2 regions of the Arthrobacter sp. DNA4 genome follow, and region 2 is predicted to be linked to the other one. Evidence: predicted binding sites of a transcription regulator. Region 2 holds the regulator's gene; the other holds the start of a gene.

Region 1 (4,901 bases), 1.4 Mb from region 2:
TTGCCTGACGGGGCAGCCTCCTGCGAGGCTGCCGGTGTCCCGCTGTTCACGGCGGACGCGACGGCGGCGCCCCCACCGATGAGGGCCAGGACGGCTGCGGCGATTCCGATCTTCAGGCCAACCGGGCGTGTGGGCTTGGCTGGCTGCCCGGCGACGATGCGGGTGGAGCCGTGCTGGTCTTCCGGACTCTTGTCCTGCTGGTTTGCCATGGGGAAATCCTTTGCTGGGGCGGATGCTGAGACGAGGTTACGGAGCGCCCGGCGGCCCCACAATCAATCCCGTAGCGGGCGTTCACGCGGCGACGCGAACGCTCAACGCGGCGTAGTGCGGCGTCAAAAATCGTCGTGCGGGGACTCTGTTCGGAGGTCCGGCGGAGGGGGCTGTTCGCACCCGGGACGCAACGGCGGCCTTGAATGCCCATCAGCAGGTGCGGGCCGTGATTCGCGTGCTGCATTGGTGGGTACGTGCACGGCATGGGGATTTTGTAAAACTAATCAAGGAGACTCTCATGTTGCTTTGGATTGCCATCATCATCGCCGTTCTCTGGCTTCTCGGATTGCTCGCGAACATTGGCGGCGGCCTGATCCACATCCTGTTGGTTGTCGCAGTGGTGGTCCTGATCTTCCACTTCGTCCGTGGCAGGTCCCGCGTCTAGCAACCCCGCGTCCCCGCCGCCGGCCCAGCGTCCGGCGGCGGGAACCGGCGGCCCAGGCCGCCTTGAACCGTCACGCCGCCGTGAACCCCTCAGGGCGGCGAGACCCCTCACGCCGCCTTGACCAAAGGAAGCTCGTCCCAGTGCGTTGTATAGCGGGGCGAGCGCATGTCCCGTTTCATGGTCCAGTCCAGCCCGGACTTGATGCCCGCGTGCCCCAGCCCGATGGTGCCCCGCCCGAAGCGGCGGCTCACATCCTCAAGCAGCGGCCCGATGCCGCGTTCCTCATGCCGGTTCTCGAAAGGCTCCAGGGGCGGCTGGTTTCCCGTGGGCCGCAGGTCGGTGAGCATCAGGCCCGCCTTGGCGTATTTGAGTCCGTCCCGGATGCTGGGCAGCAGCGCGTGCGCCGCCCTGGTGAGCAGCAGCGGATCCGCCGTAGGCATTGGCAGCGGGACGCATACCGATGGGTACGCCTGTTCGTGGTCCCGGAAGGGGGACGTGGCAGCAAACGCCGTCAGGACCTTTGCCTGCAGCCCGTGATTTGAGAGCCTGGCGCTCGCCTGCTGCCCGTAGATGCTGAGCACCTCCCGAAGTCCGGCGGCGGTGGTCACAGGGGTGGCGAAAGAGCGGGAAAAGATCAGCTGGTCGCGGCCGATGCGCTCTTCTTCCATGGGAATGCAGGGGGTGCCCCGCAGTTCCAGGACCGTGCGCATCAGCACCACCGAGAACTTATCCCTGATCATTACCGGATCCGCCCTGACAAGGTCCTGGACAGTGAAGATTCCCAGCACATTGAGCCGCTTTGTCAGCCGTCCGGCAATGCCCCAGATCTCATCGACAGGCAGCCGGGCCATCAAACCCTCCCGCACGTCAGCCGGAACGGACTCCCACAGGCAGACTCCGCCAAAGGCGGGATTGTTCTTGGCCCATTTATTGCAGAGTTTTGCCAGGGTTTTGGTGGGGGCGATGCCAACGCACACGGGAACCCCCACATGCCGCCGGACTGCCTCTTTCATCCTCCGGCCAAGGGCCAGCAGCTCATCCGGGGCGCCCTTGACGCCCAGAAAGGCCTCGTCGATGCTGTAGACCTCCAGCCAGGCGGAGTACCTGCCCAGCAGTTCCATCACGCGGGAACTGATGTCGCCGTACAGCTCATAGTTGCTGGATTTTGCCACCAGGCCCCACTCCTTGGCCCGGGGTGCGAGTTTGAACCACGGTTCGCCGGTGGCGATGCCCAGTGCCTTCGCCTCCGGGGAGCGGGTCACGGCGCAGCCGTCATTGTTGGACAGCACCACCAGGGGGCGCCCTTCCAGGGAGGGGTCGAAGGCGCGCTCGGCGGAGGCGTAGAAGCAGTTGACGTCCACGTGCGCGATCTGCGGCATCTGCCGCATGTGGACTGGTTTAGCCATGCTGTTCCCCAGGGACGGGCAGCTCAGACATGGTGCAGGCACCTGGTAGCGACGCCCCAGATGGTCAGCTCGGAAAGTGCCGGCACGTGGATGTCCGGGTATTTGCGGTTCTCCGCCTGCAGCACCACGCCAGTGCGGGTGATGCGCAGGCGCTTGACCGTCAGTTCGCCGTCCAGGACGGCGATCACCACGGACCCGTCCCTGGGCTCAAGGGCACGGTTGACAATCAGTTCGTCCCCGTCGCTGATGCCGGCACCCTCCATGGAATCCCCCGTCACCCGGACCACGAAGGTGCTGGTGATGTCCTTGATCAGGTGCGCGTTCAGGTCGATCCGGCCGTCGAAGTAGTCCTGTGCCGGGGATGGAAAGCCCGCCGCCACCGCCACCGGCGAAATCAGCACCGAGAACAACGAGGCGCCCGCGTCTATCACGCGGGGACCGACAATAACGCCCACAACACACCTTTATTCGAAAATATGTTCGATAGTTTCAGTGTAGACCCGAGGGCTGACAACGGGCACTCTCTGACGCCGGATAAGTTGCAGGGCCGGGGACTAGACTCGGGTCAAAGCGAGCTCTGGGGGAAGCGATGCGGATGCGTTTAGCAAGATGTTGGTTCGTTGCAGGTGTGCTGGCCGTTCCGCTGGCCGGATGTGAGTACGCCGGTCCAGCGGACACCGTAACCAAATCCCATGCCCAGCCCGGCAGCGGGCAAAAGCCATCCTTCGAGGAAAACGCCGGGCAGGTGGCACGCCTGCTCCAGGCGTCTGCGGATGAACCCGGCTTGCCGACCGACGAGGAACCGTCAGGGGAACTTTCGATTGTTCTCGCTCCCGGTGACTACGTGGTCAAGGGCGCATGTGCGGGCGTTCATGGCGTTAAGGTGTCCATTGTTCAAGGCGAAAAACCGCCGCTGACAGTTCCCTACACGTGCGACTCCGTCCTGGAGCGGTTCATCCGGCACACGGGCGGCCCGATCACCGTCAGCGCCGTTGCGCCCGTCGATAAGCCCGCCGCCGCCGGTGTGCTGCTCCAGCCGAACACTGATCCGCGCGCTTCGGAGTTGGAGGACTTGTCGTAGTGGGCAGCCCAACAGCTGCAACCCTGGCTGCCGGGTGAGTTGGGCGGATACGCAGGCTCAAGTTCCGCCATTGGCCAGGGAATATCGGCCGATCCGGGCAGCTACGAAGTGCGGTTCCTCTGTGAAGGAGCGCCTGAGGCTGAGTTTTCAGTGTCCAGCCCGGCGGGGGCAGAAGTTTTGGCTCCGGCGAGCGTCCCTTGCAACGGCGACGTCTTTAGGGCCCCGGTGGAGTTGCGGACCAAGGGGGCAGACTTCACCATGGCCCCAAGTAACGGGGTCAAGAGCCGCTATGCCTTCCGGCTCGTCCCGGCACCGTAGATAGCCCAACTCGAGGGAGCTGGACGGGATGCCGCCGAGCTTACGCACGGCTCCTGTCCGTGGAATCGGCGCACGGGAGCCAACCGCCCACGTAGACTTGCAGGATGCGGTTGGTAGCAAGCGATATTGACGGAACGATCCTCGGACACGACGGAAAAATCAGTGACCGCACCATCCGTGCCTTCCACGCCTGCCGGGATGCCGGCGTCGAACTGGTGTTTGTGACCGGCCGCCCGCCCCGCTGGCTGCACCCGCTGGAGGAACAGCTGGGCCACACCGGCCGCGTGATCTGCTCCAATGGTGCCGTGGTCTGGGACCTCGAGGCGGACCGCCTGGTCTCCGCCCGCACGCTGGCCATCGAGACCGTCCTGGAAGCCCGGCGCATCATCAAAACTCTCCGCCCGGCTGCGCTGTTCGCCGCGGAAACGCTTACCGGATTCCACCTGGAACCCGGCTTCATCGAAAACGAGTCCAGCGAACTGCTCGCCGAATTCACCCCGGCGCCGCTGAAGCAAACCCTCACGGACGATGACTCCGTGGTCAAGTTCCTCGCCATTGTCCGCGACGGCACCCCGGACGACTTCCTCGCCGAGGTGGGGCCCGCCGTCGAACACCTGGCCGCCACCACCCACTCCTCCCCGGGCGTTGCCATGCTGGAACTGTCGCTTCCCGGCGTGAACAAGGCCGTCACGCTTGCTGAATACGCAGGCGCGCTGGGCATCGACGCCGCAGACGTAGTGGCCTTCGGTGACATGCCCAACGACATCGAGATGCTCCGTTGGGCCGGTCAAGGGTACGCGATGGCCAGCGGTCATCCGGAAGCCATCCGCGCGGCCGGGCAGCAAGCGCCGCATTTTGACGACGACGGCGTGGCCCAGGTTTTGGAGGCCCGGCTCGCTGCCTTGGGCGTCCAGTTTTCCTGACGCCCGGGCCACCCCGGACCCGGCACCCCCATTTTCACAGCTTGCGCTCACCTGGCGTTTACCTTCCCTCCGTAGCGTGAAGCGTGGAGGGCAGGCGCCCTCCCGCCGGCTCGAAGGGGGCAACCATGGCACGAAACGTCAGGCAGCACGCGGCCGATGCGCCGCAGCGCAAAGCAACGCCCGCTCCGCACTGGAAGCAGCTGCGCCAGGGTGACCGGGTCCGGGTCCTGTTCGCGCCCGGTTTCGAGGCGGGCGGCGTGGTGGACACGGTCACGGCGGACCACACCGCGGTGTGGGTCCACCTGGACGCCGGCCGCGGGCGGACCCTGCTGCACTGCGGCGACGGCGTGGACATCCTCCCCTGCGGAGAGACCGCCTGCCTGGACTGACGGCGGTTCCGGGCGCGGGTGGGGCGGTAGGCTCGCAGTGTGATCCTGCCTTTCTTTGAGCACCCTGACGACGCCGGGCGGCAGCTTCCCATCGCCATGGCGCACCGCGGATTCTCGGCTGAGGGCCTG
Region 2 (4,901 bases):
CGCGGCGTGGCCGGCAAGGATGCGTTCCAGGGACGTGAGGAAGGCTGTGGTTTCCGCCTCAGTGCCTGCGGTGACCCGGAGGTGGCCGGGGATGCCCACGTCCCTGATGAGCACGCCCGCGTCCAGCAGTTCCTGCCAGACCTGGTGCGGATTTTCCAGGGCGCCAAAGAACACGTAGTTGGAGTCCGACGCGGCGGGCTTGAGGCCCATCCTGGTCAGTTCGGCCACGATGCGGTCCCGCTGCTTCTTGATGTCTTCGACGTCGGCCATGAGCGCTTCGCGGTGCTCAAGTGCTGCCAGGGCGGTGGCCTGGGTGATGGCGGACAGGTGGTACGGCAGGCGGACCAGCCGCAGGGCATCGGTGACCTCGGGTGCAGCGGCCATGTAACCGAGCCGGGCACCCGCCAGGGCGAACGCCTTGCTCATGGTGCGGGACACGATGAGCCGCTCACGGCCGGGCAGGAGCTTCAGGGCACTGGGAGTTCCGTCGTGCGCGAACTCGTGGTACGCCTCATCGACGATGACGATGGCCTGGCTGTCGGCACCGGCGTCATAGACGGCCTCCACGACGTCCAGCCCAAGTCCCGTCCCGGTGGGGTTGTTGGGCGAGCAGAGGAACACGATGTTCGGCTGCAGTTCCTTGACCTGGCGGGCGGCCGACTCCGCGCTGAGGTCATAGCCCTCCGCGCGTTCCCCGGTGATGTACTGCGTGTCTGTTCCGCTGGCCAGCAGGGGGTACATGGAGTACGTGGGCGGGAAACCGAGTGCGGTGCGGCCCGGACCGCCAAAGGCCTGGAGGATCTGCTGGAGGACTTCATTGGAACCATTGGCGGCCCACAGGTTGGTTTCATCGAGCCCATGCCCGAGGTATTCGGCCAGGGCCTTCCGGAGCGCGGTGAACTCACGGTCCGGATAACGGTTCAGGCCCGCAGCGGCCTCCGTCACGGCGGCACTGATGGCGGCGCGCACGTCCGCGGGAACACCATGGGTGTTTTCATTGACGTTCAGCAGGATGGGGACGTCCAGTTGGGGCGCCCCGTATGGGGTCAGGCCGCGGAGGTTGCTGCGGAGGGGAAGCCGGTTCAGACGTTCTAGCTGGTCGTTCACCTGAACAGTTTAGTTGCCGCGGCAACGACCGGAAAATGTGACGGTTCCTGTTCGCCCTCGGCATGTCCCGCGGCCGCCCGCTTCACGTGAGGCGGCAGCGCAGGCAGCGGGCCCTGGCAGCCGGCGGAGGCGGCAGATCCGGCGGCTCCGGACAATCAGTGGGTGGGGACGAAGAGCTGCTGGCCCGGAAGAACGGTACCCGCGGCAAGGTTGTTAAGCTGGACGATGTCCGCCACGACGTCCCGGGCGTCCCGGTCCGGAGCGACGGCGCCCGCAATGGCCCACAGCGACTGGCCGGACTGCACGGTCACCGTAACGGTGGGCGTCACCGCAAGGTCGGCGGCCGAGTCCGACGCCTTGGCCGGGGAGTGGAAGAGGCCCGAAAGCGACAGCAGGAGTACAGCCAGGAGCACGAGCGGAACTCCGATCAGGACGATCCTCCCCCGGCGGGTCAGCCGCAGGGGCGCGGACGAAGGTGAAACCTGGTGAAGAGATAAAGCTGACATGAACTAAGCCCTCCTGGACTTGCCGTGCTGCCCGGGTGTCCGCCCGCTGCTGCCTTGCCGTTCATATCGCGCCGGGACTTCTCCCGGCCGCGTATTCGAATGGCGCATCTGCTGGTTAGAACACATGTTCGAACTTTGCTTGTTAAGTTTTAGCACCTATCAACGAACAATGTCGAGACTCGCTAGAACAAATGTTTGAAAAAGCAATGTGGCTGGCCTAGTTTTGAAACCACAGAACAACCACCACTGAAGTTGAACAGCAGGGTCTGACAATGACAGTGGGAGTCCTTCCGGCGGCACTGTGGAACAGCGGCCCACGGAAGATCCGGCGGCAAGCGAAAGGCATTGGCGAATATGGCAGCAGCAGCCGCCGGGGGCAGGACCGCCCCGCAATCCAAGAGGACAGCCAAGGGGCTGACCCCTCGGCAGAAAAAGATCCTCGAGACCATCCAGCGCTCGGTCAATGAGAACGGGTATCCGCCCTCCATGCGCGAGATCGGCGATACCGTCGGCCTTGCGAGCCTGTCCAGCGTGACCCACCAGCTTTCCCAGTTGGAGAAGCTGGGTTACCTGCGCCGCGACCCCAAGCGGCCGCGCGCCATGGAAGTGCTGATGCCGCTCACGCTGGACGGCGGGGGCAAAGGCGCCGGTGCGTCTCCTGCGCCGCAGGCTGCGGGCGGGGGCGCCACCGTCACCGAACTGCCTACCGCACTGGATACGGCCATGGTTCCTTTGGTGGGCCGGATTGCCGCCGGCGGGCCCATCCTCGCAGAACAGCTCGTGGAGGATGTCATGCCGCTGCCCCGCCAGCTGGTGGGCCAGGGCGAACTTTTCATGCTCAAAGTGGCTGGCGACTCCATGGTGGACGCCGCCATTTGCGATGGTGACTGGGTGGTGGTGAGGCGCCAGGCTGACGCGGCCAATGGGGACATTGTTGCTGCCCTGCTGGACGACGAGGCGACCGTGAAGACGTTCCGCCAGCGCGACGGCCACACGTGGCTGCTCCCCCAGAACACGCAGTACGAACCAATCCTGGGCGACCACGCCACCATCATGGGCAAGGTCGTCTCGGTCCTGCGTTCCCTCTAGCCTGCGCACGCCTGCGCGGCATCCGCGCAGGCGTTGTCCGGCAGTCCGTCAGGAAGCGTCGGCACCGAGCCGGTTGAGCGCGGCCAGCGCCTTGGCGCGGTCGGTGGTGGCCCAGAACGGGGGCAGCGCACCGCGCAGGAATCCTGCATAGCGTTCGGTGGCGAGCCGTGAGTCTAGGACGGCCACCACGCCTTTGTCCCCGGTAGACCTGATCAGGCGCCCGGCACCCTGGGCGAGCCGGATGGCCGCGTGGGTGGCGGAAACGGCCATGAAGCCGTTTCCCCCTGCCTGCGCCACGGCACGCGAACGCGCCGTCACCAGGGGATCGTCCGGCCGTGGGAAGGGTATGCGGTCTATTACCACCAGCCGGCAGGATCCTCCGGGAACGTCGACGCCCTGCCATAGGGACATAGTGCCGAAGAGGCAGGTGTCCGGTTCGTCGGCGAATTGCTTGACCAAGGCGGTCATGGTCGACTCGCCCTGGCAGAGAACAGTCATATTGAGCTTGGGCCGGAGGGCGTCGGCGGCCTCTTCGGCCGCCCGCCGCGAGGAGAACAGGCACAGGGCGCCCCCGCCTGATGCCTTGATGAGTGCTTCGAGTTCTGACAGCGCTTCCTGTGACACGCCGCGGCCGGGCTTGGGCAGGTGACCGGCTACGTAGAGGATGCCCTGCTTGGGATAGTCGAAGGGCGAGCCAACATCCACGCCCGTCCAGCTGGGGGCCCCGTCGCCTACCAGGCCCAGTCCCCCGGCCGCCGGTTCAAAGGCGGAGCCGATGGCCAGGGTGGCAGAGGTCAGCACGACGGTGTGGTCTGCGAAGAGTCCCTCCCGCAGCCTGCCGGCGACGGACAGTGGGGCTATGTTGATCAGCACCGGCGCACTGTCATCGGGCTGTGAGTATCCCTGGCCGGGATCGAAGGTGCTGGCGCGGGAGAACCACACCACTTCGCGGTTCTCGCGTGCAGCAATGAGCCTTTCGCAGAGTTCCAGGATGAGCATCAGCCGGGAACGCGCCAGCTGCCGCCCGCCGTCGGCTGTGGTGTTGCTGTCCCCTTTGGAATCGGACAACGCGGCCCGGCACGCTTCACGCAACTGGTCCACGCAGTCGAGCTGTTCATCGTTCAGCCCGTTGGGAAGCAGACCGTTCGGTGCGCCGGCAAGGGCCAGTTCCAGGTTGGCAGCTACGGCGTTCAGGGCGTCAACGGTGATGGCGGTATGTTTCCGGGCACCCGAAGCGGCAGCGTGAACCATAGCCACGGACAACTGTCCGGACACGGCGCCAGTGACCCGGTCCTGCAGTTCGTGCGCTTCGTCCACCACCACGACGTCGTATTCGGGCAGGACGGCAAGTCCCTCGAACGCGCTGACGGCCAGCATGGCGTGGTTGGTGACCACCACATCGGCCTCGGCTGCGTCTTGCCGGGCGAGTTCGCTGAAGCATTCGGCGGCCATCGGGCATTTCTGTGCCCCCAGGCATTCCATCGACGTCACGGAAACCTGGCGCCAGGCGCGGTCGGTCACGCCGGGCAGGAGCTCGTCCCTGTCGCCGGTGGTTGTCTTTTCGGCCCATTCGCGGAGCCGTACCACTTCCTTGCCGAGCTGCGACGATGGTCCGCCCACCGAAGCAGCGAAATGTGGAACGCTGGTGTCCTCTCCCAGGGAGAAGAGCTGCCCTTCCGATGGTTCCTCTGACGGGAAACCGCCTTCAAGCTTGTGGCGGCAAACGTAGTTGGACCGCCCCTTGACCAAGGCAACCTTGACCGGCCGGTCCAGTGCCGGCGTGATGTTCTTCAGGAGCCTGGGCAGGTCCCTGCCCACAATCTGGGTCTGGAGTGCCAGCGTGGCCGTGGACACCAGGGCCGGTTTGTTGCTTTCCAGGGCATGGGCGATAAGCGGTACCAGGTAGGCGAGCGATTTGCCGGTGCCGGTGCCTGCCTGGACCAACAGGTGGTTGCCGGTTTCGATGGCCCGGGCCACCTGGCGGGCCATTTCGTGTTGTCCGGTGCGGCTTTGTCCGCCCATGCCGGCGACGGCGCGGTCGAGCAGTTCAATAACGAACTGCTCGCCCGCCGTCTGCGCAGCTTCGCCGGCAGCAGGGTCAGTCATTGACGACGAATGGTTCCAGTTCAGACGCGAGGCCCTCACGGACCATCACGGCAGCCCTGGTGCCTGTCTCAACGTGGTCCAGGCTGAGGATTT

What was found. Region 2 encodes LexA, which represses DNA repair genes until DNA is damaged. Its sites were predicted from a motif close to TCGAACANNTGTTCGA; they were not measured.
Region 1: NMQ03_RS00895 (LexA family transcriptional regulator) is a predicted target of LexA. The motif match lies at 2,530-2,545, and genes of this name have one in related genera.

Annotation. Positions count from the first base shown of each region.
Region 1 covers NZ_CP101466.1:178,913-183,813, forward strand. The annotation lists gene NMQ03_RS00880 (ABC transporter substrate-binding protein) at 1-209, opposite strand, end outside; gene NMQ03_RS00885 (lmo0937 family membrane protein) at 509-655, shown strand; gene NMQ03_RS00890 (Y-family DNA polymerase) at 763-2,061, opposite strand; gene NMQ03_RS00895 (LexA family transcriptional regulator) at 2,085-2,516, opposite strand; gene NMQ03_RS00900 (hypothetical protein) at 2,690-3,142, shown strand; gene NMQ03_RS00905 (HAD family hydrolase) at 3,565-4,383, shown strand; gene NMQ03_RS00910 (hypothetical protein) at 4,509-4,772, shown strand; gene NMQ03_RS00915 (glycerophosphodiester phosphodiesterase) at 4,869-4,901, shown strand, end outside.
Region 2 covers NZ_CP101466.1:1,628,488-1,633,388, reverse strand. The annotation lists gene NMQ03_RS07565 (histidinol-phosphate transaminase) at 1-1,107, opposite strand, end outside; gene NMQ03_RS07560 (LysM peptidoglycan-binding domain-containing protein) at 1,263-1,613, opposite strand; gene lexA (transcriptional repressor LexA) at 1,968-2,702, shown strand; gene NMQ03_RS07550 (ATP-dependent DNA helicase) at 2,751-4,808, opposite strand; gene hflX (GTPase HflX) at 4,801-4,901, opposite strand, start outside.